Regions from separate parts of the Paenibacillus sp. SN-8-1 genome, predicted to be linked through region 1. Evidence: predicted binding sites of a transcription regulator. Region 1 holds the regulator's gene; each other region holds the start of a gene.

Region 1 (7,854 bases):
TCATCAATGTCTTCAGCCGTTGCCACGCCTTCACCAAGCACGTGCAGCGCCTCGTTAATAAGAATGCAGATAATACGTGAAGTTACGAATCCAGGGGATTCATATACCATGATGCCGCGCTTCTCAACAACTTCCTCTACAAAACGCTTGGTGTTATCAAATGTGCTATCTGAAGTCTTCAAACCGCGAATGATTTCCACGAGATCAATACGAGATACTGGATAAATAAAGTGCATGCCGATGACGCGTTCCGGATACATGGTGCCTCCGGCAATTTCGGTCAGGCTTAGGGTTGAAGTATTACTAGCTAGAATAATATGGCTTGGGCAGACTTGGTCGAGTTGAGTGAAGACTTCTTTCTTCGCATCCAAATCTTCCGAAATCGTCTCGATCACCATGTCGCAGGAGCCGAGTTCGGCAAAATGTGTTACTTTTTGAATTCGGGAAAGAATCAGCTTCTTCTCCGCCTGGGTGATTGCCCATTTCTCCAGTTGCTTATCTAGGCTTGTCTCTATCATGCTGTAAGCATGGTTCAATTTGTCCGGGGTTTCTTCAACCAGCAGAACTTCAAGTCCCTTAGCTGCAAGCATTTCACAAATGCCTTGGCCCATCGTACCGCCACCGATAACGCCTATTTTTTTAAAGTACATGGTGTCTCTCTCCATCCTTTGTATTAATCTCTACATCTTATTATACCCTCGATGTCGAATAATACATCTTTTTATACCCAACATATAATAATATCTTAGCACGAATAAAAAGTAAAAAAAAATTACCAACCTGAAAAAATCAGGCTGGTAAAAGGATGCTGTCACGAAATTGACAACGAAATTGTTCTCCCGAGAGACGTTCTTCGTGAATTAGAATTTCAAGGGATTTGTCGAATACCGCCGCATGCTCGATTAAAGCCGCTTTGGTACGGGCCGCGAGGTCATCCAGGATACGGCTGTTCTCATTCATAAGAACTTCCTTGGTGACCATATCCATGTTCACAATACCAAGCCGGGTAAGACCTGACGTCATCATGGTGTGGACAAGCTTCAGAGCCTGTTCAAAGTCATTGCGTGACCCTGTACTTCTGCCCCCATAATAGATCTCCTCTGCAGCAGCTCCCGCAAGAGCCACCATGATTTGTCCTTCAAGATAAGATTTGGTATACAAATACTGCTCCTGCTGCGGGTTATGACGAACATATCCCAGCGCTTGTCCGCGAGGACTGAGAGCTACCTGATTCACACTGCCTGGAGCCACGATCTCAGCGAGCACAGCATGCCCAAGTTCGTGTACTGCCACTCTGCGCTTCTCTTCTTCGGTCGATTCCCTGTCCGTCTTCTCTCCGAGCATGACCTTATCCACACCCATAGACAGGTGGCGCTGGTCGATGATCTGAAGGTTCTCTCTCATGGCATAGATAGCACCTTCATTCATTACACTTTCCAGCTGGGCTCCAGAGAAGCCGTATGTCTCTTCAGCAAGTTTCTCTAAGCTGACATCCTCATTCAGAGGCTTATTCTTAGCATGCAGCTCAAGAATATGCTTCCGGCCCTTCTTATCAGGCAATTCTACCTGAATATGACGGTCGAAGCGGCCAGGACGCAGCAGCGCGCTGTCCAGCATTTCTTTGCGGTTCGTTGCCGCGATCACCAGAATACGAGGGGCGTCCGAGTTATAAATGCCGTCCATTTCCGTAAGAAGCTGATTCAGAGTCTGGTCATACTCCCGTTGTTGTCCGCCTTCTCTTTTTCCCCCGATTACATCGATCTCATCTATGAAAATAATTGCATTCTCTTTCTTCTCCTGTGCAGCGCGCGTCCGGGCTTCCTTGAACAATTCCCGGATGCGTCCCGCACCGACACCTACATACATCTCTACGAATTCAGAGCCGGAAGCCGCCACAAATACGGACTTTGTATAGTGAGCCGCAGCTTTAGCCATCAAAGTCTTCCCTGTTCCCGGAGGGCCTGTTAGCAGAATCCCCTTGAGTGGGCGAATGCCGAACTTCTTAATTTCTTCATGTCTAACCATGAAATCAAGGGCCTCACGAAGCTCCTGCTTCGCATTATCCTGTCCTCCAATTTCTTCAAAGGTAAGCTTGGCCGGGCCCGCTTTCTTCCGTTTGCGGTCCTGGGAAGCACCTACCGTGATTCCGCCTTTCATTTGAACCACCGCGAACAAGGCCCCAACCATGGCTAGTCCAACAATGACCGGAATGATATTAACTCCAATATAAGCAAGGAACACGAGAAGTACGAGTACAATCCCGATTACGACTTCTTTAATGAACTTAGACATTGCTCCATACCCCCATCTCACCCGGCACTCGCGGAAGTATAATGAACTTGCTGGCTTTTCCGTCTGATAGAGTCACATATATATTCTGATTATCCATTACCGTATTGACTGAAAGTCCTGGTGCTCCCTCTTGAAGCTTCTCTAGAGTCACCGGAATCTCGGTATATTTCTTATTATCCATGGCTTCCGCTACAGGAAAGAGAGCTTTGGACCACCACTGATCGAGTACTTTATTTGAATGATCCACAACGGTAAGCTTTAGCTTGCGGCTGCCGATCAACGACTTGCCGTCAACCGTCAAATGTTCAACTAAACCTCTTAAATCGGTTTTTGGTTGTAGATCGAGTTTCAAGTCCACCTGTTTCTGGGTAATAACAAATTGAACGTTGTTGACACCCTCATACTCGGTGACCAATTTCTTAAGCGGGGCCTCAACAGCAAACTGACTATAAGCGAACCACCCACCAAACAGAATTGCTGCGGAGATAACGACGCTAGTAATCAATGGAACAAGACGTAATTTCAATTCATATCCCCCTTAGTAATTTCAATCTTATACATACAAAACACGACCACTCAAAAAAATTAACGGATTTCTCCGTCTGTTTGTGTATCATCATATACTGAAACGTACAAGTAATAGTATATCATAGAATATATACTTTTTTCTAAACTTCTTATTGAAAATATTTGAAATAATCGATAATTTCTTCTAATGTTCAAGAATTGTTCGCAATTCAAAGAGACCTTCCAATTAAATTGGAAGGTCTCTTAATATAGGAGAACACTAAGGCTCAAGCCTACCGATTAGGCAAAGTGTAGGTATCAGGCAGAGCCTGGCCATCGGCGAACCTATAAAACTTATAGTTGTAATGATCTCCATCTTTATAGAACAATTGATATACGTATTGCTTCCCTGCCCCCTGATCAAATATACCTGGGACAAGGCGGACAATAGAGATATCCGGCATTTGAGACTTGATGCTGTTCTTAACCTGATCAAGGCTGACTCCATTCTTCGCCAGCTCCTGGTGGTCAACCTTACCATCAACGACCCATACCACAATATCTTCTCCCGATGTACTTTTGCCTTCGATCACCCAGCACACGGTATCCCATACGGACTTACTGGCATGTGTTAACGAAGCCAGATTAGCCTGCTGCTTGGCCACAATGACAGCAGCGTTCTTCTCGTTCCAATAATCCTCCATCGAATACACATAATATCTCTGAATTCCAAACAGAATCAGCAGGGCGATAACTATGGACATCAAAATCCATTTCGTTTTTTTCTTCATGCGATCACTTCCTTTCACTCAGAAGTGCTCCGCTTAGCGGGAGAGCAATCCTTCGAAACAAGCTTGAGCTTCTCTGCGTACCCGCTCTTCATCAATGGTCAGACAGCTGCCATGCTTAACAACCTGATTCCCGTTCACCCACACATGTTCAACGTCCTTAGGGCCAGCGGAATATACCATATGAGAAATGAAATCCGTATGCGGAATAAAGTGAGCTTGATCGGTATTCATAGCAATGAAGTCAGCCTTCATGCCTTCCGCAAGCCTTCCGGTATTTGGCAGGTATACGGACTGAGCACCATAAATCGTGCCCATTTTAAGAGCTTCTTCTGCCGGTACAGCCGTCGGATCACCTGATACACCTTTATGTATCAAGGCTGCCAGCCTAATCTCCTCGAACATGTCGAGGTTGTTGTTGCTTGCTGCCCCGTCTGTACCCAAGGAGACAACAACCCCTGCCTTTTGCAGATCAACGACACGGGCAACGCCGCTGGCAAGCTTAAGGTTGCTCCCAGGGTTATGCGACACCGCAACCTTATTCGTAGCAAGAATCTCGATCTCTTCATCATTCAAATGCACGCCGTGGGCGATGATTGAAGGTCGTGAGAAGAATCCTAGCTTTTCCAAATGCATCGTTGGACGAAGACCATACTCATTGATATTCTGCTGCACTTCAGCGGCAGTCTCGGACATGTGGGTATGCAGCGGAAGATCCAGGTCATGAGCCGCTTGAACGAACTTCTCAATGAATGCAGGCGGACAAGTGTAAGGGGAATGCGGGGACATCATGGTCGTAATTCGCCCATCCGCCTTGCCATGCCAATCTTGGGCGAACCGTATCGCCTCTTCCAGCTTCTGCTGCTGTACGTCCTCAGGACATAAGCCAATGGCTCCGCGCATCAGTACAGCACGAATTCCCGATTCCTCCGTTACTTTAGCTACCTGATCCATATGGTCATACATGTCCAGGAAGGTTGTCGTACCTCCCTTAAGCATTTCCACGACAGACAGCGCGGTACCCCAGTATACATCTCTGGAGGTGAACTTGGCTTCCATCGGCCACATCTTCTCCTGCAGCCAAGTTTGGAGCAGCATATCGTCCCCATAACCGCGCAGCAGAGACATCGCTGCATGACCATGGGTATTAATCAGCCCTGGAGCAAATAGCAGGCCCCTTCCGTCAAAAGTGTCTGTCCCCTCTTCGACCTCGGGACGAGACTCTCCGACATATTTGATCAGATCGTCCTCAATTAACATATATCCCTTGACCACAGAACGTCCTGGTTCCAGCACAGCAAAGCTTCCGTTTTCAATTAACCATTTACGACTCATTTGTCACTGCTTCCTTTCCATCTCCCAAATAATATGCCAGGCTGAGCAGATCCGTTGTAAAATCTGCCGCGTGCAGGCGTATCTCGGCAGGCACCTTCAGAATTGTTGGCGCAAAGTTAAGGATCGCTTCAATTCCAGCATCGATAAGCTGATCGGCTACCCGTTGTGCCTCAAAATCAGGCACAGTTATAATTCCAATCCGGATACCCAGCTTCTTCACGGTAGCACCAAGATCTTCAATCGGCTGTACGGTCAAGGAATTAATCTTCTGGCCGACCTTCTTCTCCGAGGCATCGAAGACCGCCACGATCTTCATATTGTCCTTCAAGTACGTATTGTAATTGGATAAGGCCTGACCCAAGTTCCCGGCCCCGACAAGGGCCACATTGATCTGCTGATCCAAGTTGAGGATTTGGCGAATCTTCTCGATCAGATAGGAGACATCATATCCGATACCTTTACGACCAAAATCACCGAAGTATGCAAGATCTTTGCGAATTTGAGCCGGGTTCAGATCCAGCTTTTGTCCAAGCTCCTGCGATGAGACGGTTGCGACTTCCCGAAGGCTCAGTTCATTCAGAAAGCGCAGATATACGGGTAATCTGCGTACCACCGCATCTGAGATTTTCTCCGATTTCATTTCTTTTTCCCCCTAATGCTAATGAGTCCGGTTGATCACCGGTGGCCAAGCCATTCCGAAATCCGAGGCACCATTTGGTTGGTGGGCATATGCTCCATCTTTGGGCCTGGCAAAGAATAAAGGAAATACTTCCCGTAATAGGACTCGAGAATTCGTGTATCATATACAATCACGATACCGCGGTCCTGGGAGGACCGCACCAGTCGTCCAAATCCCTGCTTGAAGCGGATAACCGCCTGCGGGACGGACAACTTCATAAATGGATTCTTCTTCTGCTGCTGCAGCCGCTCGCTCTTGGCTTCTACCAGCGGATGGTTCGGAGGTTGAAATGGAAGCCGTACGATAGCCAGACTCGTAAGAGCCTCCCCTGGAATATCGACACCTTCCCAGAAGCTGCTCGTACCGAGCAATACAGAGGCCTGCTGGCCCTGAAATCTTCGAGTAAGCTTAGTCCGATTTCCGCTGTCTACTCCTTGTCCAATGACTGTAATCCCCTGTGTAGATAGAACCTCTTTCAGGGGGTCATATACCTGTCTAAGCATACGATAAGAAGTGAACAATACAAGCATGCGTCCTTGGGTAGCAATTGCCGAATCAGCCAAGGACTGTACGAGTGTATTCACGAAATGATCGTCCCCGACACTGCCCTTCACACTTGGGAAATCCCGAGGGATGACGAGCAGGGCCTGTTCCCTGTACTTGAATGGTGAGGGAAGCAACGAGGTCAATAATTGATCCTGCTCAGAAGCTTCCGTAAGTCCCAGCTGCTCGATCATATATTGAAACGACTTGTCTACGGATAAAGTAGCAGAGGTCATGATAACGCTCTTCTTTTTATCAAAGAAAAGAGCTTTAAGCTGTTCACTTACCTCAACGGGTACAGCATAAATTTGCAGAGACCGGCTGCGGTAATGACCGTTACCTTCAAGCCAGTAGACCGTCTCCTCATTGTCGAGCTTCATAAAAGAACGGATACTGTCCCTCTCAGCTCCCAAATCCTTGAACAGACCGCTTATATCCGTCACCAGGCTCTCAGAGCTATAACTTTCGTCATCTTCCTTTAGCTCATTCACCATACGTTCGCCTTTGCGAATTACCGTACCCATAGTCATGTAAATCTGATTCTCGATTTCACTAAGCGCATCCCAATTCTTGGGCTTTTTGTGCGGAAGCAGACGAAGAACGAACTGTCCCGGGTCTCCGGGAGCGGCATCGCTTCGCTCAGGCATGAGTCCGAACAATTGATCGCTGAGACGATCCCAGTTCTCCTTGATCTCAATAATCTCAGGGTACAGATTATCAATTACACTCATCCACTCGCTGGCCTTCTCCGACCCGCTGGTCTGAAGCTGAGCCCGCAGATTCGGAAGCTGACCCGTCTTACTGTCCTTGAAGAGGCGTGTCAAGGTGTGAACGACCGTGAAGTATTTCATATTCATACCCAAATGCTTGCCGGCTACTTCTTCGAGATGGTGTGCCTCGTCAATGACAAGACGTTCATAGCTCGGAAGCAGCTGATGACCCGCCTTCACATCTGTGAACAGCTTCGAGTGGTTCGTGATCACCACATCAGCTACACCAGCCTCGTGTTTGGCCTTATGATAGAAGCACTTTCTGAACCATGGACATGAGCGTCCCAGACAGGAATCCGATTCACTGGCAACCGTCTCCCAGAAATCAGCTCCCCGATTGCCCTGGTTCAGCTCTTCATCATCCCCGGTCTCGGTCTGGGTTAACCACACGATCATCTGTGCAGCCGTCATAACTTCTTCCTTTGGTGTAGTGAAATCTCTCTTGTTTATTTTATGTTCAAATTTGCGCAGACACAAATAATGCCCTCTTCCTTTGAAGATTGCTGCCCGAAATGGAAAAGGAACCACGTCCGTAAGCAGAGGAATATCTCTCTCGCGGAGCTGCTCTTGCAGGTTGATGGTATGCGTACTTACCATAACCTTCTCTTCAGACTTAACGCTGTGATAAATCGCAGGCAGCAGATAACCGAGTGACTTCCCTGTACCCGTACCTGCTTCGACCAACAAGTGCTTATCCTCATCAAAGGCCTTCATGACGTCTTCAAGCATGATATTCTGAGCTTCCCGCTCTTCATACCCAGGGAGCTTGCTCTTCAAGTTCGCACGAACATCAGCCATAAACTGCTCGAAAGATTTATCCTTCAGAGGATTATCGAAATCCTCACTTCGCGGCGGCTTGATGTCAATCCAGTCTTCTGTCCGAAGCGCGAACTGACGGTAATAGGTGAACCCATCTGTTGAAGCGTCCGTTTCCCTCTCC
Region 2 (7,854 bases), 2.1 Mb from region 1:
CTCGCTGGGACTTACTGCCGGACAGCTGGCTATGAAGCTTAGCCCGCAGCGTGAGCGTCCGGTTCTGACCGAGGTCCAAATCGATAACAAGGACTACAAAGTCTATATTGAAGCCGATAACAAAACGTACAAGAGCCTGCAAGACATCGAGAACGAAACGCTCATGTCCCCACTTGGCAAGGAAGTAGCTATTAAGGATGTCGCTAAAGTAGAAAAAGGTATCTCGCCGAACTCCATCATGCGCATTGACGGCAAAATGGTGATCGAGGTCAGTGCCAATATCATCTCTACAGATGTAAGCAGCGCCTCCAAAAGTCTTCAAGACAAAGTTAACGCTTATGACAAGCCGGATGGCGTTACAGTGGAGTTCGGGGGAGTCACGGCTCAAATTAACGATACGTTCACCCAGCTTGGCCTTGCTATGGCTGCCGCGATTGCGATCGTATATTTCGTGCTCGTAGTCACGTTCGGCGGCGGGCTTGCGCCTTTCGCTATCCTGTTCTCTCTGCCATTCATCATCATCGGCGCACTGATCGCCCTGTTGATCGGCGGAGAAACCCTGAATGTATCGTCACTTATGGGTGCACTCATGCTGATCGGGATCGTGGTCACCAATGCCATCGTCTTGATCGACCGTGTTATTCATAAGGAACGCGAAGGCCTCTCTACACGCGAGGCTCTTCTGGAGGCCGGGGCAACCCGTCTTCGTCCGATTCTGATGACCGCCCTGGCCACGATTGGCGCTCTGCTGCCGCTCGTATTTGGCCTTGAGAACAGTGCGGGAATTATCTCGCGCGGGCTTGGTATCACAGTCATCGGCGGACTCATCAGCTCAACCCTGCTGACACTCGTCATTGTGCCGATTGTCTATGAATTCCTGATGAAGCTCCGCAGGGGCGGCAAGTCTAAAGCTGCAGCCAAAGCTAAGGCTTAAGAGTAGAATTAAGTTAAGCGTTCTTCTTTCATTGCCGCGAACGCATAAGGGCCGCATCCTAAGTAGATGACTCTACGAAGGGTGCGGCCCTTTTCTTTTAAAGAATAACCAAGCTCCTAATACCGATCATGAACTCTGTGCAACTCTCCAAGAACGCAGTACATCTAGATCCCGTGGAAGGAATTCCGACAATAGTACAGCCAGGCCTTTGTATAGCGGAGTTCTCGCCTCTCTCTGTAAAGCTTCAGCGAAGGCAGGCGCCCACTGCAGCAGATGGGATTCCAGGAACCACAGCTGTATGTCGGCAAGCTCCGTGCATTTATTCCTTACACAGCCGGCCACAAGCATCCGGTCTGCGAGCACAGACATGAATTCAAGTTCAATTGCCATATGATCGTCCTGTTCATTATGCAGCTTATTGAACACAACTCCGCACTCACAATACACGGCCCCAAGCCCAGAAGAGTGCCTCAAGGCTTCCAGCCCTTCCTGTCTTGCCCGAAATACCCCTTCTGTAAAAGGCAGCACAGCTTGACTCCCCGCAAACAATCTCATATATTCATCAGCTTCCTCATAACATACCTGCCGAAGCCGGCTCTCCTGGGTACTATCCAAATAGCTCTTCAACATCCGGGCTCCCTCACCCGATATTACAGGGCCCTTCAGCTTGCCTTCACGGCGGTACTGTGCAATTAAGGATAGACGAGGGACACGTCCCAGAAAATCAACCAGCAGCTGATATACCCAGCCCCTGCGCTCCAGCCACAGCATCTGCTCCACGCTTGCAGTAACACCATCCTCGAATATGGTCGTTGTCATCATAAGTCAGCTCCCTAAGTTCGCTTATAGGTAGAGATACCGCCTTCCTTGCCCTGATTGACGACGTCTCTTCTCCTTCATTATAGCTAATACAGAACTTCCCAAGTGAATGAATTCACACATAAAAATGACATTAGCGTGAACGCGCTTTCACAATATTTTTATTGAAAAAAGATTCAATCTTTTTTCATCAGAATGCTCAATCACTTGCTATGCTATACACCAAAATGAATTATAATATAAGAAGTATTATTAATTGCACTCCGAGTTCATATCGCAGAAAGGGTGAATCTGGATGGAAATGCTGCAGGACTCTTTCGGACGGATTCACGATTACCTCCGGATTTCAGTAACAGACCGCTGTAATTTGCGTTGTGTATACTGTATGCCCGCCGAAGGCATGGTATTCCAGCCTCACGAGGAAATCATGTCCTATGAGGAGATCGCCGAAGTTGCCGCCGCGTTGGCCCCTATCGGGCTGCGCAAGATCCGCCTTACAGGGGGAGAGCCGCTTGTCCGCAAGGATCTGGAGCAGCTTATATCCATGCTGTCCCGTATAGAAGGGATTGAGGATATTTCGCTCACAACGAACGGCATTTTCCTTCCCAAGAAGGCAGCCCTCCTCAAGGAAGCGGGTCTGAACCGCATCAATATCAGCCTTGATTCACTTCACAAGGACAGGTATGCCCTTATCACTCGCGGAGGCGATGTCTCCAAGGTGCTTGAAGGGATTACCGCCGCGGAAGAAGCCGGACTTGATCCTATCAAGCTGAACGTGGTGCTGATGAAGGGCTCCAATGACGATGAGATTCAAGACTTCATTGCCATGACGCTGGACCGTCCTATTCATGTACGGTTTATAGAATATATGCCAATCGGCAGCGCTACCGATTCGTGGCGTAAGTCCTACCTGCCTCTGGAAGCTGTTATGGAGGTATGCCAGGCGGCGGGCTGGGAGACGGAAGCCGCGAGCCAATTGAAGGGAAATGGCCCTTCCCAGAACATGAGAGTCAAGGGCGCTGCCGGTACTTTCGGGCTGATCCACCCGGTTAGCGATCACTTCTGTGATAACTGCAACCGGCTCCGGTTGACAGCGGACGGCCATATCAAGTCCTGCCTGTACTGGTCTGAAGAATTCAATGTTCGCAAAGTTACAGGCAAGAATGACCCTGACGCCATCCGCTCCATGTTCATTAACTCCCTGGGGACGAAGCCCAAGAACCATGAGATGGCGCTCGCTCTGGAAAAGAAAGAACAGAGCAACACCCCAACCTCACGCCGGATGTCCCAGATCGGCGGATAAGCAAGGCCAGGGTGCCTTGATAGGTCACACCTGCCATATTAAATGATCGAAGAAGCCACCAGCTCCATGTAGAGCGGGTGGCTTCTTCGATCATTTATCAACTTATGGCCGGAGCCTAAATTCCTCATAAATCTGACACGCCTTCTCATAGTCCCCGGGCCGGTTCATATTGAAAGAGAGCAGCTCCTCTGTAACCCCTTCCTTGCACAGCTCATGTGCCGGAATATAAGCTGCTTGAAGTGTCCGTGTCCATGAGATTAGGCGCAGCTGATCTTCCCTTAGAGCTGCATCGAGACCCGGAAGCACGGAACGCCGATACATCGCAAGCAGCGGCAGAACACCGTCCGCTGTAAGCGGGATGACCGCTTCGGTTAGTTCTTTTCCATTAGATGCATGTTCCCTTTCGCTAATTGCCTCTGCCTCTAATATAAGCCGGCGTAAGGCAGCTGTATTTACGAACGGCATGTCGCAGGCCGTAATGAGGTTCCAGGAGCTTCCAGAGGCGGACAGCCCCGCATGAATACCAGCGAGCGGACCAGCTTGTCTATATAAGTCTGGCACAATCTCTTTACCCAGATAGCAGTATGGAGATTCGTCGTTAGAGACAACAATTAGTCTATTGGTAACTTCATCCAAATTTCGAACTAAATTCTCTATCACCGGGAGATTCCCTAGAGGCAGCAGCGCCTTGTTCCTCCCCATACGACTTGAACGTCCTCCTGCAATCACTATGCCTGTGATATCCATGAATTATCCGCTCCCCTTCATGCCATAATTAAGAAAATCCGATAAAACATGGTTTGTATCCCTTTCCATCACATGATACATTGATCTTATCCGATTTATTTACTTAGCGACCATTATCTTCTTCATCCCGAGATCAGGCTTCTGTTCATGCAGGCCAGAAAGGAATGGCGCGTTTGCGACATCAATATGCTTCACAACCAGTACAGTCCTTGTTCTTTCTTAAGCTGCTTAATTTCCTCATCTATGGGGCAATGGTTATATTTGCAGTCTTTTTTCCATTATATTTGCAGGAAGCCGGAATGAACAAGCTGGAGATCGGTCTGCTGCTGTCTATGGGGCCAATCGTCTCGCTTGCCGCCAATCCATTCTGGAAATACTGTAATGATCGACAACAAAATACGAAATATGTGCTTCTTCTGATGATGTCAGGCCTTCTGCTTGTCGGCTATCTTGTCTTCCTGGTAGATACTTACCGCATGCTCTATTTGACCATGATTATATTCTACTTCCTGCAGACGCCTTTACTCACCCAAAGTAACACTTTGACCCTGTGTTATACTGAGAGTACGGGACGGAGGTTCGAATCCTTCCGGATGTGGGGTTCCTTGGGCTGGGCAATTGTCGCGGTAGCCGCGGGAACTGTTATCGATAAATCCGATGCGCTCGGCATGTTCCTGCTGTTCACAATGGTTCTTATTCTTGCAATCAGCTCCGCCCTGCTGCTTAAGCCGCTTCATCGGGCACCGGATACGCCGTGGCTGAACCTGTGGGAGTTCACCCGTTCCCTGGGGAACAAGTATTTTGTGTCATTTGTAATTCTTGGCATGCTTGTGGCTGTACCAAGCTCCATGAATGCCATGTTCATGCCCTTCTTCATCACTGATCTTGGAGGATCGAAGCTCTACGTCGGTGTGGCGGTATTCGTCTCTACGATCTTTGAAGCAGGCATATTCATGCTGCTGCGTAAATATATGAAAAGAAAAATCACCCATCTCATGACCTGCATGTTCATTGTCAGTCTGCTGCTCGCTTTGAGATGGATGCTCATGGCCGAAGTAACTACATCTTTGCAAATCGTATTTATTCAGGTGCTGCACGCTGTAACCTTTGGCGGATTCTTCTATGTGGGCACACAGCTTACCACCTTGTTCCTGCCAAGGCCTTACAGATCCTCGGGACAGGCAGTATACACCCTTCTCCTGGGGGGGATATCCGGCATGATAGCCGGAGTATTCGGAGGATGGCTGTACCAGTATTTCGGAGCGGTTACCATGTATAAGATAAGTCTCATGCTGACCTTATGCGGAGCTGTAGGGTTCGCTGTAATGGGGTATCGTCTGTATCGGCATGGTTATACCCCGGTTATTAATCACAAAGAATAACAAACAATCCACGGAGAACGTCACGCCCTAAAGTCAGGTAACGCCGGTCTTGCGTGGATTGTCTGCCGCTTGGGACTAGATTAAAACCTCGTCCCATATTAAATATAGTAATTTATGAAACGCATTACAGAGCAAGTGGTTTGTTCAGATTAATTATAATGGCTTAATGGGAGGTGAGATCCATGGCCAATATCAAAGAAATCGCCAAAATTGCCGGGGTCTCTGTAGCTACCGTGTCACGCGTTCTCAATAATCACCCTTATGTCAAGGAAGACAAGCGTAGAGCGGTACTTGAGACCGTTGAACGTCTGAACTATTCCCGCAATATTAATGCCCTGCATCTGCTGAAAGGCAGAACTCAGATTATCGGGGTGATCCTGCCCATGATTAATCACTCTTACTTCGGTACCATGATGGAAGGGATTGCGGAAGAGGCGCTTAAGTCTGGTTATCAGCTCATGGTATCACAGACAAGCTATCAGCCTGATGAAGAGCAGCGAATGCTGGAAATGATGCGGAACAAACAAATTGATGGTGTTATTATCTGCTCACGTGCCCTGCCTCTTGAGCATATCGAGACCTATAATCCGTATGGGCCAATTGTGCTCTGTGAGGACATTGGGGCTCGTCCGATGTCCTCGGTGTTCCTGAACCATTACCAATGCTTCCAGGAGGGGATTCGGTACTTATGGAACAAAGGCTATCATCGGATCGGTTATTCCATTGGCCGCATGGAGGGTACCAGCAGCAGCAAGCGGTATGAGGCTTATTGTGACATTCATGCCGAATTCGGCATTTCAGTTAACCCGAACTGGATTTATGACCATTGTCTGGATATTGAAGATGGAGTGCTTCTGGTGCGCCATATGCTGGAACAGTCGGACCGACCTTCTGCGCTTGTAGTCACCAGCGCCCAGGTAGCTGCTGGAATCCTGCTTGAAGCTGGACGCCAAGGGCTGAAGATTCCTGAGGACCTGGCACTGATCAGCTTCGATAATATGCCAATCTCCGAAGTACTGGGCATTACAACCATGGACAATGGAATTTATACCATGGGAGCAAGCGCAATGGAGATTATTAACGAACTAATTCGCGGTGCTGCCAGCGGTCCCCTGACTAAAGAGATCTCGTTCAAGCTGATCGAAAGATCGACTGTTTAATCAAAAGGCCTTCTATCTCTGCTAAAAGGATAATTCATGGTAACTGACGAAGTTAATATATGATCTTAAAGGAGGTTGGAATAATGGCTAAAAGCATTTCCAAAGTGACAATTAATGCTTCCTCAAGTAAAGTGTGGGATGCTCTTGTGAAACCTGAGTTAGTTAAACAATGGCAATATGGCAGTAATCTCATAACAGATTGGAAGATCGGTAACGAAATTCGTTTTTGCAGCGAGTGGGAAGGAAATGTTTATGAACAATGGGGTAAAGTCTTAGCTTTCTCACCCTATTCTTTAATTAAATATAGCCTTTTTGCACCACGCCCAGGGTTGGAAGATAAGCCAGAGAATTATTTCGTTATGAGTTACCTGCTACATAATGAAGGAGATGCAACGGAGCTTATTATTGAACAGGAAGACAATAGACCCGGAATAAGCAATCAAGAATCTTATGAGGAAGACGATAATTCGATTTTACTTGAACTTAAAAAATTGGTAGAAGCGCAGTAACTTTTCTACAAATAGTGGAACTCAAAAAGTAATACGTTAGTTGCTAAAAGGAGGAAGCCCTGATACAGAAGGCTTCCTCCTTTTAGTAAGATTAAAGTTTTAAAGAACCAACTTTATTTATTTAAATACCTTCACACGCTCTTCAATCGGCTGGAATTGTTTCTCGCCGGGTGGAGCTGCGATTTTGCCAAAAGGAAGCTGGGCTCTTAGTCTCCAGGACTCCGGAATTCCCCATTCAGCTACGATTGCTTCGTCGATAATTGGGTTGTAGTGCTGCAAGGAAGCGCCAAGACCTTCAAGTTCAAGCGCAGTCCATACTACGAATTGAAGCATACCGGAAGATTGCTCAGACCAGATTGGGAAGTTATCCGCATATGATGCGAACTGCTGCTGCAGGCCCGCTACCACATTCGTATCCTCAAAGAACAGAACAGTACCATATCCCGCACGGAAAGATTCCATTTTCTCCGCTGTTGATTTGAAATTCTCTTCATTATTTACAATTTTGCGAAGGATCTCTTCGGTATGATTCCAGAGCTTGTCATGCTGTTCACCAAGCAGGACAACTACCCGGGCACTTTGGGAGTTGAAGGAAGATGGCGTATGTTTTACAGCTTCGTTCACGATTTCTTGAATTCTTTCATCTGAAATTGGGGATTCTTTGCTGATTGCATAGATGCTACGTCTGTTTTTCACCGCGTCGAAGAATGCATTTGACATTTAAATACCTACCTTCTTTTAGTTAGTTATTTACTTTTTAATTGTAACATACGTCTTAAATCAAACACAACACTTTTTCCTGATTTTTCTAAGTCTATACTTTATTGCAACTACTCTAAAATTACCCGATCTTCCTGAATCTATGCAGCAAAAAAGAGCGTACATCCGTATTCATATACGAATAGTACGCCCTTGGTTCAGCAGATTATTGCGATTTTGGCAGCTGGAACGAGCTCTTCAGTGAGACAACCAGGTTGAATACCGGCTCACCCGGCTTGGA
Region 3 (7,854 bases), 420 kb from region 1:
ACCGAAATGAGCTAGCGCATCATGAAGATGCTTGACGATCGCATTGAAATGCTCAGGCTGAAGATTCATACCGGTATGAACCTTTGTCATAGCTCCGCCCGAGTATTGGTTGGGTCCACCCAAAGCATAACTAATAAATTTGGTTTGGTGCGCACGCTGTTTGGCCATATCGGTATGCTCAAAGAAATGATTCACTTCATTATCGGCAAGGACCAGATCATAGAAATAATCCACGACCTTGGCTATCGTACCTTCTCCGCCTAATTTCTCGTACAAAGTGCTCATACTGTCACCTCCTCTTCATTTGGTTATGGTTAACATGCCCAAATCCTGCAACATAATACATTAAACCAATTAACTTCAACCTACACTTAGTGCTTCGCAGTGCTATTGTTCTTGTCTTGCTTGAATTCTTGCAAATGCAATTTTACTGAGCAAGGAGTCTGCTTGCCAATGCCTCTGCCGCTCGTTCGCCTTGAGTAATACAATCTGGTATTCCCACACCGTCATATCCTGAGCCGCAGATCCACACACCCGGATACTGTTTATCCATCGCAGTCCGCAGACTAGCGATTCTGTCCTTATGCCCTACCCTATACTGAGGCATGGATTTGGACATATACGATACAACACAAAGCTCAGGTTCTGCAGTAATTCCCATAATTTCACGCAATTCTTCTCTCACCATTCCAACTAATTCTTTATCGTCCATGTTCGTATTAGCTTCAGCGCCAGCCCGGCCTATATAAGCCCTAAGTAGGATCTTGTCTGTAGGTGAAGTATGCAGCCACTTGGAGGATGTCCAGGTGCACGCGGTCATTAACCTTCCTTCCGATCTTGGAATGACGAATCCTGATCCTGTAAGTTTTGTATGGATTTCACTCGCCTTGAAACCGAGTGCCACATTGGCAACAGATACATAGGGCACGGTATCGAAGGTATCCGAATCTGCAAAGCCCTCCAGCAGCTTACCGCATGCAAATGCAGGAATCGCCAAGATGACCCCATCTACTACATATCGTTCGCCTGTATCCAGCTCAAGCTGATAAATGTCGCCTTGGCGTCGGATGGAATCAACTCCACATCCCTTCAAAATACTTGCCGAGGACAGTTCGCTCTCCAGCTTCTCTATGAGCGTGGACAGCCCCTTCTTGAATGTGAGAAACATACTCGTCCTGGCAGTCTCAGGCAGCTCACTTGCCCGGTCCTGAAGTTCTGGAGCATGACTCGGTGCAGATGGTGCGGTTCTTCCGGCAATCATTCCGAGAATTAGACTGCGGTATTTGCGTTCGATCTCATGAAATTGAGGAAAGGTGGACAGTAGGCTGAGCATTCCGGTATCACCAGCGTAAATGCCTGCAAGCAGCGGTTCAACCAGGTGTTCAAGCACCTCCTTGCCAATTCTACGCTCGATGAAGCCGCCGAGGGATTCATCCTCCTCCGACTTTCTTTTTGGAAGAATCAGATCCATCGCCGCCCTGGCCTTGCCCTTGATTGAGATTAAGTCGGTTTTGATAAAAGGGCCTACTTTCGTTGGAATTCCAAGTGCCAGACCAGCCGGCATCTGACGCAGCCTTCCTTTATGCAGTATGTAATTGGTTCTCGCAGCAGGATTCGTGCCTGTTAATTCGCTCTCCAGCCCAAGCGACTGAGCCAGGCGCAAGGCGGATGCCTTTCGCCCGATGAATGAATCAGGACCCCTCTCGATTATGTAGCCATCTTGGCGTAATGTATGAATTTTGCCTCCTAATTCATGACTTTTCTCAATAAGTGTAAGCTCCAAAGGCTTTCCAGCCTTCTGAAAATTATTCTTCAAATAGTAAGCGGCACTGAGTCCGCTGATTCCTCCGCCGATTACAGCGATTCTTTGAGCAAGTTCACTCATCTTATATCTCCTGCCTTACATTTTTGTGTTAACGTATCATAACTAAACTTGAGTATTTGTGACAGAAATCACAAGGATAATCTCATGTTTAAATATAATCTAATTATGAGTAGCGGCAGTAGATCGGTTCTCAGTCTACTACCAACCATTCCAAGGAGGAATACAAAATGAACAAATATACATCTACCGTGAACGCCACCGAGTATCCGCCGCAGTTAAAGCACAAGGTGATTTTTGAGACCTTTGACGAATTAGAGCCCGAACAATCCATGCTGCTCATCAACGACCATGATCCACAGCCGCTGTATTATCAATTCTCAGCAACCCGTAGCGATCAGTTCAGCTGGGAATATGTTGAACAAGGCCCAGAGTGGTTCCGTGTAAAAATTACCAAACAGTAAAACGAGGGTTCAATTATGGCTGATATTCACATCGTCGACGAACGCACCATCAAGATCACAGCCGGTATCCCTGATGCGCTTCATATGATTCATGAAGCCGGATCCAATGTTCATAAGTACGCCCGGGATATTGTAACTATATTTGAGAAAATGTCGGAATTCGACTATATCTACTACTGCTTCTACGCTTATAACAGTGCTTTATTATTCGAGCACATGCTGGATATCGACCCTAAGAAATATACTTCCTTCAGCATGGATGTCTCGGACGCCTTCTTCCATACCCTGTATGGAGGCATGGCTGCACTTTACGACGAAGCAAATCTTTGCCTAAAGTCTGTTGACAAGTAGATTGTCTAACTGAACTCCAGCTCTAAGAAAGGACGTTGATCGAAATCCCAGCAAGATATAAGACTGTACGAGCTGTCCTGCTTGTGCTTGCGGCTTTGGCTTTGTTAATTACAAGCGGCTGTGATTGGAGTAACGACGATCCAGGCGATACCAAGTTGCCCTCCGGCAAACCCGAGGTGCAGCGGCTGAATCAGCCCCCAATTCCACCTGTAATCACTCGCAAGGGCAATGAGGTATTTATTGAAATGACCGCCCAGGTCACTCAAGTTGAAATTTCCAAAGGTGTGCCTTATGAAGCATGGACGTTTGACGGCACTGTACCAGGACCCGTGATTAGAGTTAAGCAAGGTGATCAGCTTCATTTCACACTGAACAACATAGATCCCCAGATGCCTCACTCCATGGATTTTCATGCTGTGCATGCAGCTCCGAATCATAAATTCATTGGTGTGATGCCAGGTCAGGAAGGCACATTCACCTATACGGCGAACTCGCCAGGAGTATTCATGTATCATTGCGGGACCAAGCCGGTCCTCTTGCATTTGGGCAACGGAATGTATGGCATGATTATTGTTGAGCCGAAGGACGGATATCCCACCGATCAACAGATAGACCAGGAATACACGATAGTACAAAGTGAATGGTATAAGGAGAATGACTACCAGGCATTTCAGAACGCCAAGCCACGTTATGTCGTCTTTAACGGTAACAACTATACCCTGACAGAGCATCCTCTGAAAGCCAACGTCGGAGACCGGGTTAGACTGTATGTTCTGAACGCCGGACCTAATGAAGTATCCTCCTTCCATGTGGTTGGAACGTTGATGGATACAGTCTACCTCGATGGTAATCCTGATAATGTTCTGCATGGCATGCAGACCGTGCTTCTCCCCGCAAGCGGCGGTGCTGTGGTGGAGTTCCAGCTGACCGAAGCTGGCGATTACACCATGGTGAGCCATCAGTTCAATCAAGCCTCTAAGGGAGCGGCCGGTCTAATTAGAGTCACTCCAGATGGCAAATAATTGTTGATTCGTGTGTGAAAGAAAAATGCTCCGCTCTGCTATCCACTGCAGCTGTGTGAAAAGTAATACACAACCCAAAAACCGCTCAGGTGTTGACTTTACTGAATCAACTTCAGAGCGGTTTATTTCGTTGTGTATTCGCTCTCTAATCAGGTATGTGTTAGCCCTGTTCATCAGCCACTGCCAAGGCACGTGGAATGTAGGCGCAGTAAGGGTCACTTTGCAGATAATCGCCGGTCATCGCGTATGCTCTTGCCCTTGATCCCCCGCAGAGTTCTTTGAACTCGCAGACTCCGCATTTACCTTTCAACAGACTTTTGTCGCGCAGCTCCTTCATCACCACAGAATTACGATAGATCTCTCCAAGCTGCTGCTCTCGCACATTCCCACTAACAATCGGCAGGAACCCGCTGGGATATACGTCACCAATGTGGCTAATGAACACGAACCCGTCCCCATCATTCACACCTTTCGGAGCCCGTCCGAGCACATCTTTCCGCTTCATAACTGAGCTTGGTACAGGATTTGAATGGGAAGCGGCCAATGGATTATGGGCGCTCAAATGATCTGCTCTTGAAGCCGGGCCTGATGAGGAATTCCCGTGGCGCTGGCGGTTCATTTCCTGAACATAGACCCGCCGATAGTGCGGTGCCTCCGTAGCCTTGATGCCATAAGGAACCTTGCCGGATAGCTCTGCAAGCCATTTCATCACCTCTTCATGCTGCCCAGGAGAAATGATATCCTTGACCATTCCCCGGCCGGTTGGCACCAGGAAGAATACACTCCATAGCACGGTGCCCATCTCCTGCACTTTATGTGAGATCGCTTCAAGGTCATGAAGATTATAATTCGAGACCGTTGTGTTAATCTGAATCGGCAGTTCAAGCTCCTTCAACCACTCAATCCCCCGCATGGTCTGGTCAAATGAACCCTGGGTTCCCCTAAAATGATCGTGAATTTCAGCACATGACCCATCAAGACTGAAGGCCCATCTGGACAGTCCCGACTCTTTCGCTTTCTCAATTGCCTGCCTGGTGACTCTTGGTGTAGCGCTCGGTGTCATAGAGACTGAAAGCTGCTTCTCGTTCACCGCATACTTAATCAGCTCGTACAGGTCAGGACGCATCAAGGGATCTCCTCCGGTAAAAACGAACAAGGGATTGTCCAGTTCCGCGATCTGGTCGATCAGCCTCTTCCCCTCCTCAAACGATAACTGCCGCGGATCTGCGGTATATTGAGCCTCTGCCCGGCAGTGAAGACATTTAAGCGCACAAGCACGTGTAACTTCCCAAATGACAATAAAAGGCGAGCGCGAATAATCCCTTTCCTTCTTCATCTTATTCATGCTGTTTCCTCCTATTCAAACATCTCTGCTAATTGAAACTAACACAGTTGTTTGAGCGGCATAGTGATACCTGTCACATTGCCAGATTAAGCCTTGTCTGATCAGTTGCCCGATTACCGCGGTTGCACAGAATCCATCCTCTCAATTACGGATTCATGTCATTATGGCAACTCATATCCCATGCCAAGCTTCTGTAATTTACCGACATATAGCTGCCGATCAGTGAATGCAATTGGTTATGTTCGATCTGCAATGGGTAATTTCAGACATATGTCTACTCATTAGAGATTTGGGAGGAGGAGTAACATGAGGAAGCTGCTTGAATTGCTTACGGATGTGGCGGATCAAGTTAATCTGACCCTAGTTGAGACAGAAAAAATGGAACACCCCCTTGTAAAGTTATTCCACGCTTCACTTATAGATGAGAAATTGGCGCTGGAACGGCTGCTGCCTAGATTACAGTATTCCGAACCCCCATTAGATGAAATCAAGAATGATCTTTCCATTGTATATCTGAATGACGAGATCGTTGAACCCACCATTCGGGCATGGCTTCGTGCCGTAAAATGGATGGACCACAAGGATTCTGAGGAAGCGAAAAAGCTGGAGAAACGATTTCCTGGTATCAAGTCCCTTCTTAAGGACGCAGGAGCAGAACTTAAGGAAGTCTATGGGGCTGCCGCCATTAAATTTGTCGTACCCGTCTTTTATCAATCTTGAGTAGAGAATGGAGGTTCGTTATGAGTTGGGACAATGAACGTATCGATATGAATGTCTACAGTCAGGGTGAGGTGGACCGCTGGGTCTACAGCACCTGTAATTTATGCTCTGTAGGATGCGGCTGTCATATCGCGATTAAGGATGATCACATTGTCGGTATCAAAGGAAATGGAGCTCATTCTATTAACCGCGGCCGGCTGGGCCCTAAGGGTGAAAACCAGTGGTATGCGAACAACAGCACGGACCGGGTGCTCACACCTTTGATCCGCAACCCGCAGGGAGAGCTCGTTCCGGCAACATGGGATGAAGCTATGGAGCTTATCGTATCTAAAGTGAAGGCTTCTCAGAAGGAAAAAGGAAATAACAGTATTTCTATCTATTCCACTGGCCAAGGTTTTCTCGAGGACTATTACACTATTGCCAAAATAGGCCGTGCCGGGCTAAAGACGCATTTGCTGGATGCGAACACAAGGCTGTGCACAGCCACCACTGAATTCTGTCTGCTTCAATCCTTCGGTGCAGATGGTACTCCTGCCTCCTTCGATGATGTTGACGAGGCAGAGACCTTGATGCTGTTCGGACATAATGTTGCTGAGACAGGCACCGTGCTGTATGAACGGATCATGCAGCGCAAAAAGCGCAACGGCAAGCCATATATCATTACGGTTGATCCCCGGAAGACCCAGACGGCCCGGAGCTCAGACCTTCATTTACAGCTCATTCCAGGAACGAATGTTCCTTTGCTGAACGGATTAATTAACCTGATCTTGCAAAACGGGGCTGCAAGCAAGGGCTTCATTGAGCAATATACCATTGGTTATGAGGAGATGGCCGCAAGTGTTATCGAATGGACACCGGAACGCACAGCCCAGGAGACTGGAATCCCCAAGGAACAGTTAATAGAAGCGGCTAGAATATTATCGGATACACCTTCTCTGGTCACCACAACTCTGCAGGGTGCCTTTCAGAGTGCTGATGCTACAACCACTTGCGTTGCCATCAATAACCTTCACCTGATCCGCGGTCTCATTGGAAAGCCGGGCTGCGGTCCTCTCCACATGGCTGGACAGCCAAGCTCGTCTGCGAATCGGACTGCTGGCGGTGTAGGGACCTATCCAGCGCATCGAAATCCAATGAACCCGGATCATATTGAAGAAATGGGACGCCTGTGGAATGTGGATCCGATGCAGCTTCCCGTTGGCCCCGAGAAAGGAATCGAGGATCAGCTGGAGATGATGGAACGCGGACAGATTGGGGTGTTCTGGAATATTGGAACGAATCCACTTGTCTCTCTGCCGAACCGCCGACGGGCCAAAGCCGCGCTGGATCAAGTTTTTGTTATCGTACAGGATCATTTCCTGACTGAAACATCCCGAGTAGCTGATGTGGTACTGCCTGCTGCCATGTGGGGCGAAAAAGAAGGTACGATGGAAAATGCGGACCGGACTATCAACCTGCTTCGTAAAGCAATAGATCCTCCCGGTCAAGTGCGCACCGATCTTCAAATTTTGCTCGATTTCGCTGACCGTATGGACTTCCGGGATCAAGACGGACAGCCTTTAATCTCGTATTCTACCCCCGAGGAAGCCTTCGAGGAATGGAAGACGGTATCCAAAGGACGTCCCTGTGATATGACCGGTATCACTTATGACAAGCTGGAACAAGCCAACGGACTGCGTTGGCCGGTTAATGAGGCGCATCCAGAAGGCACGCCCCGCCTCTATTCTGATCTACAATTTCACACGTCACCGGAGTATACCCAGAGCTACACTAAAGTTCAATTTACGGGACGTTCTCTGACTCAAGAAGAATTCATAGCCAAAAATGCAAATGGGCGTGCCATCCTTCATCCGACTCGCTACACTCCGGCTTCCGAGAGACCGGACGGAGACTACCCGATGTGGTTAACAACGGGACGTTTGGTCTGGCATTGGCATACCCGTACGAAGACCGGGCGCTCTCCTTATCTGCAGATGGCTGCGCCGCAAGGTTACGTTGAATTGCATCATGAGGATGCAGACAAGCACGGAATTATCGAAGGTGAATTGGTGCGGATATCTTCTCCACGGGGATGGATTGAGGTTCCAGCCAGAATCAGTGATGTGGTTCAGAAGGGATTAATTTTTGTTC
Region 4 (7,854 bases), 1.8 Mb from region 1:
CTTGCTATCGCGGCGTTTTCGGTGGAAATATCCAAAATGACTTTTTTGTTCGACACCGAGACGGAACCGTTCATCCGGATTAACGCGGATAATTCGGCCTGCTCGCAGCAAGGCTCGGCTTCGATCATGGTCAGTTCTTTTTTGGTTTGTGCCGCAAAGGACAAGGGACTCACCTCTTTCTTATACTCCAGTTTTGCACCAGCTGGTAAATATGATGACTGAGCTTATCAGCATCATGGCGCAAATATCTGCGGAACAGCACCAAGGTGTCCGCGATCATTTTGTAGCCTCGGCCCGTTACGACATCCCAGTCGACCTTAACGGGTTTGGACCCTTTCTCAGCGTAGAAATCCTGCACTTGTGCCGGAATCTCGCCATCGTTCACAATGACATAATCGAATAAATGATGCCCTACATGCTCATATACAGCCTTAAGGTGATCACTGACGGCATAACCGTCCGTCTCCCCGGGCTGGGTCATTACGTTGCAGACAAAGATCTTGATGGCCTCATGATTAGCCAGAATAGCTTCGGCTAACTTGGGCACAAGCAGGTTCGGAATGATACTGGTGTACAGGCTGCCGGGCCCGATTAGAATCGCATCGGCTTCAAGAATGGCTTCCACCGCTTCAGGAAGCGGCTCAACCTCCTCCGGCTCAAGGAAGATCCGCTTGATCTTCCCGCCAGCCTCAGGAATCTTCGATTCCCCGGTGATGATAGCGCCATCCTCCATCTCAGCATGCAGGATGACCGCATGCTGAGCCGCAGGCAGTACCCTGCCCCTGACCGCAAATACACGACTGAGTTCACGCACGGCGGTTACGAAATCGCCTGAAATATCGGTCATCGCCGCAAGAATTAGATTCCCGAGGCTGTGTCCGGCAAGTCCCGAGCCTGCGGTAAAACGATAATTGAGCATATCGTATAACAGCGGCTCTACGTCAGCAAGCGCAGTCAGCACGTTCCGGATGTCTCCCGGAGGCGGCATCTGAAGCTCACTTCTCAGTATACCTGAGCTGCCTCCGTCGTCGGCTACGGTCACAATCGCTGTTATATCTAGAGGCTTCTCTTTCAGGCCGCGCAGCATGACCGACAGGCCGGTCCCCCCGCCCATTACGACGATTCGCGGCACTCTTTCACTTGTAGACCGATCTTTCACTTCTATTCACCTCTTAATGCCGATCTCGATCGGAATCCCGGTGGCTGACGCGGACCGTCTCCGTTTCACTCGTACCGAGCATACGGCCCAAATATTCGGAAATGGCTACTGAGCGGTGTTTGCCGCCCGTACAGCCGATACCGATAATCACCTGGCTCTTCCCTTCCTTATGATACTGTGGAAGCAGGAAATGAAGCATATCCAGCAGCTTGGTCAGAAATACTTGCGTCTCAGGCCACTTCATTACATATTCATATACGTCGCTATCCTGCCCGGTGTGTGGGCGGAGCTGTTCAATATAATGCGGATTCGGAAGAAAGCGCACATCGAATACCAAATCGGCATCGATTGGAATTCCGTATTTAAATCCAAATGAAGTAATATTTACAGATAAGTTACTGCTCTCAAGGTGGGAGAACCCGGCAATAATCTTGTCTTTCAGCACAGAAGGTCTCATGTTGCTCGTATCAATCACCTGAGTGGCTGATGTCTTCAGCTCTTCCAGCATCTTGCGCTCCAGCCTGATGCCATCCAGCGGCATGCCTTCGGGAGCAAGTGGGTGCCTTCGGCGGCTTTCCTTGTAACGCTGTACCAGTACGGAATCGGTGGCGTCAAGGAACAGGATTTCACACTTAATTGTAAAATGATCTTTGATATAATTGAGAGACTCAGATAATGCCGTGAAGAACTCCCGTCCCCGTAAATCAATGACGAGCGCGACCTTGGCGATTTTCCCGTTAGACTGTTCAATAAGCTCGGCAAATTTGGGAATAAGCACCGGAGGTAAGTTATCTACACAGAAAAAACCGAGGTCCTCCAGGCTCCGTACAGCGAGCGACTTCCCCGCACCCGACATGCCTGTAATAATGATCAAATTCGCAACTGATGTTTGTTCCTTGTCCGTCATCTGATTTCCCTCCCTCACAATCTTCTCTATATATTAAGTCTTTAACCCATCGACTTAGTGCAAGAACAGACCTGCAGCCCCGATCATTCCCGCATCATTGCCGAGAATAGCCGGTACGATATCAACACCCTCTTGAAGAGGCTCCGGTGTTAACTTGGCGTATACGCTGCGTACTTCATTGAACAGAATATCGCCTGCCTTGGACACGCCTCCACCAATAATAAAGCGCTGCGGATTAAGCACCGCGCTCACTTGAGCAAGGGATTTGCCCAGGTAAAAAGCTGCGCGGTTGACGATACGAATGGCCGCCTCATCCCCGGCTTTGGCTGCATCGAAGACGTCCTTAGCCATAATATTCTCCACTTGGGACAAGGATGTACGATCCCCGCGCTCTACAGCATCCTTCGCCATACGAATGACACCGGTAGCTGAGGATACGGTCTCCAGGCAGCCGATCTTGCCGCAGCCGCACTGAATCGCTTCCAAATCAGGAACTACAGACATATGGCCCAGCTCGCCGGCCATGCCTGAGAAGCCTTGATATATAGCCCCATTAATAATAATACCGCCGCCAACGCCCGTACCGAGGGTGTAGCAGACACAGTTCCCTACTCCTTTGCCAGCGCCGGCCCAGGCTTCCCCGAGCGCAGCCACGTTAGCATCGTTATCTATGCGGACAGGCTTGCCAAGCCGCTGCTCCAGAATGCTGCGGATATGAACATCCTTCAAACCTATATTTGGTGCAAGAATAATGATCCCGTCACGGACATTCGTAAAGCCGGCAACCCCTGCGCCAACACCCGCCAGCTGATCCCATTCATACGGCGACTGTTCGAGAATAAGACGTACATACCGTTCGATATTATTAACTACGGCATCCGCTCCCTTCTCAACTTCTGTCGGCCCTTCATACGTATGAAGAAGCTGGCCTTCCTCATTACAGATGCCGACTTTAATTGCTGTTCCGCCCAGATCGACACCAATGTAGATTTGTTCAGACATTTTACAAGCCACCTTTTTCTCTTTAAAATAGTTTGCTCCTACGTACCAACTATAAGCGAACCCTCCCCATCGGTCAAGAGAAGGTAGGGTTTCTCAAACCCCTTGTCAGCAAGGCTTTTACGGTAAATGATGGCTGTGCGGGGACCCCCTTTTACCTGGAAAAGGAACTGCAAAAAACGCTCCTTCTCCCTAGGGATACACAGAGCGCTCTTTCGCATTTATACAAGTAGTTGATATGAACTAAAGAGTCCTATCCATGGACCATATCTAACAAATTTATGACAGAATCCGTTTCTGTCCTTCGAGTGCGCGGATCGGTGCAATATTCTGCGTAAATTCCAGTGTGCCAAGATACTGCCCGGTCTCACTTCTTACGGCAAAATAGCGGATGTAGACAAACTTGTCTTTGACCGGAATCCAGAAGTCCTCCGCATCCTTGCGTCCGGCCTTAAAGTCGGCCAGCAGCTCATTAACGACATGTACACTTTGCGGTGGATGGCAGTTCTGAACGGTACGGCCGATGACGGCCTTGGTCCGGGCGAAGATCCGCTCCTTGCCGTGAGAGAAATACCGGACCACATCGTTCTCGTCGATAAACGTAAGATCAACCGGAAGGTGGTTCATGACAGCTTCAAGCTGTTGCACAGACAGGATGCCTGTCTCAAAGCGGACGAATCCGTCCCGGGTACCGGCGGCTTCTCCTTCTACCTCACCAGGATCGGCTGCACGCTCTGGCTTCCACTCCTGATCGGGAGTTGTTAAGCAGAAGCCAATCTGCTCACTCTCACGGGCGATCTTCACCCACTCGTCCTCGGTCAGCTTCTCCAGCGCCATCGGCATCAGAATATTCTCTTCCTTAAAAATCATTTCATTTACCTCAGAAATAATCCGTTCCAGACTCTCCACGATCTGGGCATTCACAGGTTTCTCTCTGTTCGCACTCAGCATCGCCTTTGTCTCTTTGATCATAAGGCGGATGCCGTCATCTACACCCCACATCACTTTGGTCGGCCCAAAAATCCCGTATTTCTCGAGGTAAGGGAAGAGCAGATTCTCCTTCCGGCTGTAATGCTTATCGAGGTCCAGCAGCAGGCTGAGGTCTTCGAGCAGCTTAAGCGTGATTTCTGAACTCGCCTCTTTGCGGTACCGATCCGTATGCAGCTGAAGCTTGAAATTCACCAGCCGTTCAATCTCCCGGTTCTCCAGCTTGAACGTGTGCACGGGATGCCCTGGTTGTTCTTCGGGCTTCGAGGAGCGGTGAATTTCTTCTATAGAACCCTTGAAAATAGCAGTATGCACTGAACACAACCGCTGAACCTCAGTGACAGGAATACCTTCCTCTTCCATCAGGGAATGCTCCATCGCGGAAATTTCCTCAACGGTTACGTCCCCTACGGCCTCAGCGAACCGGGCCTTAACCTCATCTACGCTCTTCCCCTGGTGCAGCTCCTTGATAATCTCCTTAAGCATATTCTGACGCATGGACTGCCCTGCAATTTGTGTCTCCCGATTGTTGATAAGCTCGCTCATGATGATTCTCCTCCTCGTTCATATCTAGCTAAGACGCAGTAAAATGTTCACATTGGGGGCAGCCGTAACTACGGAGAATGCTTGGACTTTCGGCCGCTGCCCGCCTCCAGATTTCCTGATTAATACCGTATTGTACGGTTGAAATCCGGAGACAAAGAATATGCTTCCGATGCAGCTTTCTTTCAGAAAGCTTGTAGGCGAGCGCTTTCGCTCCTACAGTTCCAAGCTTCCCCTCCGTTACTCCTCCCTCACATGTCATCTTTTTAAGTTCGTTTTACCTAGGCTATAACTTCGTATCCCCTATCCTTAAAGGCCTGCACGATCTCCTCAATAGGGATCTTCCGCATTGCCGCGCCTTTGGGGATGGTCATGAATCTTCCCGCACTTTGCAGCATACCGGGCTTGGCAATATGCCCGAAGCCAAGGCTGATCATGATGTCTATAATCTCTGGATCTGCTGTGCACAGATCATATAAATTCGATTGAAAGTTAACGGATTTTCTGCTCATAGGAATAACCTCCATGCTGGGAAACCGGGGGCGATCGTCACCGCCTCTTGGTGTGTCCCTGGATGAGAACTTTTCTCAACTTAAAAGTAACACGCCCTACAGAGGCGCATTGTGATTAAAGTCACAAGTAAAGATAAAATTGATACACGAGCGGCCGAAAGGCCGTGCAACTCCCCAAGGAGTTACTATAGTACCTTTCTATTAACAACTTTAACGCATCTCATATCGGATGCCCCAACTCTCGTGACGGGCCTTGGTTCTATTTCTTGCAGCTTGGCAGTTCGTGGTATAATGCACTCAAAATTAGGGCACGGCCGGAAAGGAAACTAAACGTGGCAATCCATATACTTTACATAGAAGATGATACGGAGATCGGAAGTTGGGTGAGCAAGGACTTGAAGGAAAGGGGATACGAGGTGGTATGGCTTAAGAGCGGCGAAGGCGCCGTGGAAGCGGCAGCCGACTGTCATCTGGTCATTCTGGATGTGATGCTGCCTGGTCTTGACGGCTTCACCGTTGGACAGCGTCTGAAGAGGAACCACCCGGAGCTGCCCATCCTTATGCTCTCGGCACGTTCCTCCATCGATGACAAGCTGCAGGGGCTGCAATTCGCCGATGACTATCTGACGAAGCCGTTCCACCCGGATGAACTTGCGGCGCGAATTGAAGTGTTGGTGCGCCGCAGCGGCTCCTTGAGTGGTAAGCCTTTAGAGATTGGACATTTACGGGTATTCGAGCGGGAGAACCGGCTGGAGAACAAGGAGACAGGCAGCGAGATTATCCTGACCGGCAAGCAGTTCCAGATCTTCATGTACCTCATCCGGCATCTGGGCCAAGTGATGACCAAGGAACAAATCTATGAAGCGGTATGGGGAGATCCCTATCTCGATGGGGACAAGACGCTGATGGTGCATATCCGTTATCTGAGAGAAAAGATTGAGCTTGATCCTGCCGCACCACAAATCCTCGAAACGATCCGCGGGATTGGGTACAGGGTGAAGGCATGAGGTTCCAGAGATTCCCCAAATTCCGAAGTTCATTATTGTCACGGTATTTGCTAATTGTCCTCGCGGCACTCATGTTCGTTCCGGTGGTGATTCCGTTAAGCTTCTTTGCGTCCTGGCTCGTTAAGAGTGCCGTTATAAGCGAGAATGAGCCGAAGGAGAATAAGCATTTCATACGGAGGGAGTATCTGACCGATAACTGGCATACTGCCGCCAAGCAGCTTGCGGATGCTACTCCCGATCAGATTGATCAGAGGCTGAAGCTATTCAAACAGAAATATCCCTTCGCCTCCATTTTCTGGGTCGATCATAGCGGAATAACGCGCCTCCAGCTGCCCCCCGGGTCACGTCCGGTCAAATGGTCAAATGAGGATGCCATCCAGTACATGAAGGCAAGCACCGGGAACAGTGAGCTCTTCGCCGTTCTGGCTTTTATAGGGGATACGCCCACGAAGAAGCAGGGCTTTATGGTCATCGAAATTCCCCAGAGCTATTTTCAGCAAAATGGTGTTGCTTCTGATCCAAGCTTATTCGCCATCACGCTGCTCCTTCTGTTCGCCTTCTTCGCCGGAATCTCGTATTTATTCTTCCGGGGGATCCGAACACGGCTGCTTACGCTCGAATCGGCTATGCATTCCCCCGGAGAAGATGGGCTTCCTATGAAGATCCATACCGGCCGGGCTGATGAGATTGGGTTGCTTGAGCAATCGTTCAATTCCATGATCGACCAGCTTGGCGACAGCCGCAGGCGGGAGCAAGAAGAGGAGCTGCTGCGCAAGCGTCTGATCAGCAACTTGTCCCATGATCTGAGGACCCCGCTCACCGTTATTGGCAGCCATCTGTATTCGCTGAAGAAGGAGCAGCTTACCGATCAAGGGAAGCAGTCCCTTTCCTTAATGCAGGATAAGATGAGCGACCTGGATCACCTGATCGATCATCTGCTCTCTTATAACCTCTTAACCAGCGGCAAATATGCCATTCACCGAAAGCCCCAGGATGTGCTGCGTATCGTTCGGGAGAGCGCGGCGGCCTGGTATCCCTTATGGGAGAAGGAAGGGCTCTCCCCCGATATCAACCTGGAGGGAGACCCGCTGATCTGGAATGTGGATGAACAGGCCTTCCGGCGAGTACTCGATAACCTCTTCCAGAATATCGTCCGCCATGCCAGATCAGGCGGTTATATCGGCCTGGATACCGAGATCCATCACGGCCGCCCCACTCTGATCATTACGGACCGCGGTCCCGGCATGCTCTCTGACAGCAGTGGCAAAGGGGCCGGACTTGGGCTGTCCATCGTTCAGCTGCTGCTTAAGGAAATGGACCTGGGGCTAGAGATCGAGAGCAATGGCAGCGGAACGCTTATGCGAATAGCGCCTTTAACCCAATAATATATATTCATTTGAACCAGGACGTGTAGCCGCACGTTCTGGTTTTGTTATTTTTTAACCTAATTTTAAACTTCGGATGGACCGGCATTTAAACTGGCAGGACTATGCTGGTTATCGAGGTGAGAGAAATGAACAATTATGTGATCAAAACTAGCGGATTAACGAAAAGCTACCGTGGACGCGCCGCCGTTGACGGTCTGAATCTTGAAATTAAAAAAGGCGAAATTTATGGGTTTCTCGGCCCCAATGGCGCCGGTAAGACTACAACGATCCGTATGCTGCTTGGGCTTATCCGCCCTACGAAGGGAACGGTCGAAATTCTCGGAAAAGATCTAAGACGGGACAAAATTAATAT

What was found. The regulator Rex, encoded in region 1, represses fermentation and respiration genes when NADH is low (regulators of the CRP and FNR family bind a similar motif). The targets are predictions, from matches to a motif close to TTGTGAAATATTTCACAA.
Region 2: ACRRNK_RS20225 (TorD/DmsD family molecular chaperone) is a predicted target of Rex. The motif match lies at 1,857-1,874, and genes of this name have one in related genera.
Region 3: ACRRNK_RS11490 (DUF2249 domain-containing protein) is a predicted target of Rex. The motif match lies at 1,942-1,959, and genes of this name have one in related genera.
Region 4: ACRRNK_RS01130 (DUF1858 domain-containing protein) is a predicted target of Rex. The motif match lies at 5,217-5,234, and genes of this name have one in related genera.

The regions. Positions count from the first base shown of each region.
Region 1 is NZ_CP194782.1:1,992,892-2,000,745, reverse strand. It holds gene ACRRNK_RS09455 (3-hydroxyacyl-CoA dehydrogenase family protein) at 1-650, opposite strand, end outside; gene ACRRNK_RS09450 (AAA family ATPase) at 790-2,292, opposite strand; gene ACRRNK_RS09445 (hypothetical protein) at 2,285-2,818, opposite strand; gene ACRRNK_RS09440 (DUF5590 domain-containing protein) at 3,093-3,590, opposite strand; gene ACRRNK_RS09435 (amidohydrolase) at 3,624-4,922, opposite strand; gene ACRRNK_RS09430 (redox-sensing transcriptional repressor Rex) at 4,912-5,562, opposite strand; gene dinG (ATP-dependent DNA helicase DinG) at 5,598-7,854, opposite strand, start outside.
Region 2 is NZ_CP194782.1:4,132,575-4,140,428, forward strand. It holds gene ACRRNK_RS20220 (efflux RND transporter permease subunit) at 1-934, shown strand, start outside; gene ACRRNK_RS20225 (TorD/DmsD family molecular chaperone) at 1,061-1,756, opposite strand; gene moaA (GTP 3',8-cyclase MoaA) at 2,049-3,056, shown strand; gene mobA (molybdenum cofactor guanylyltransferase) at 3,159-3,803, opposite strand; gene ACRRNK_RS20240 (MFS transporter) at 3,968-5,185, shown strand; gene ACRRNK_RS20245 (LacI family DNA-binding transcriptional regulator) at 5,368-6,345, shown strand; gene ACRRNK_RS20250 (SRPBCC family protein) at 6,429-6,854, shown strand; gene ACRRNK_RS20255 (nitroreductase family protein) at 6,972-7,574, opposite strand; gene ACRRNK_RS20260 (glutamine--tRNA ligase/YqeY domain fusion protein) at 7,780-7,854, opposite strand, start outside.
Region 3 is NZ_CP194782.1:2,408,247-2,416,100, forward strand. It holds gene ACRRNK_RS11480 (group I truncated hemoglobin) at 1-285, opposite strand, end outside; gene hemG (protoporphyrinogen oxidase) at 428-1,885, opposite strand; gene ACRRNK_RS11490 (DUF2249 domain-containing protein) at 2,053-2,286, shown strand; gene ACRRNK_RS11495 (hypothetical protein) at 2,302-2,637, shown strand; gene ACRRNK_RS11500 (multicopper oxidase domain-containing protein) at 2,673-3,659, shown strand; gene ACRRNK_RS11505 (TIGR04053 family radical SAM/SPASM domain-containing protein) at 3,820-5,004, opposite strand; gene ACRRNK_RS11510 (hypothetical protein) at 5,311-5,724, shown strand; gene ACRRNK_RS11515 (molybdopterin-dependent oxidoreductase) at 5,745-7,854, shown strand, end outside.
Region 4 is NZ_CP194782.1:207,318-215,171, reverse strand. It holds gene whiA (DNA-binding protein WhiA) at 1-164, opposite strand, end outside; gene ACRRNK_RS01150 (gluconeogenesis factor YvcK family protein) at 170-1,114, opposite strand; gene rapZ (RNase adapter RapZ) at 1,173-2,066, opposite strand; gene ACRRNK_RS01140 (ROK family glucokinase) at 2,121-3,068, opposite strand; gene ACRRNK_RS01135 (DUF438 domain-containing protein) at 3,345-4,598, opposite strand; gene ACRRNK_RS01130 (DUF1858 domain-containing protein) at 4,877-5,107, opposite strand; gene ACRRNK_RS01125 (response regulator transcription factor) at 5,440-6,114, shown strand; gene ACRRNK_RS01120 (histidine kinase dimerization/phospho-acceptor domain-containing protein) at 6,150-7,499, shown strand; gene ACRRNK_RS01115 (ABC transporter ATP-binding protein) at 7,628-7,854, shown strand, end outside.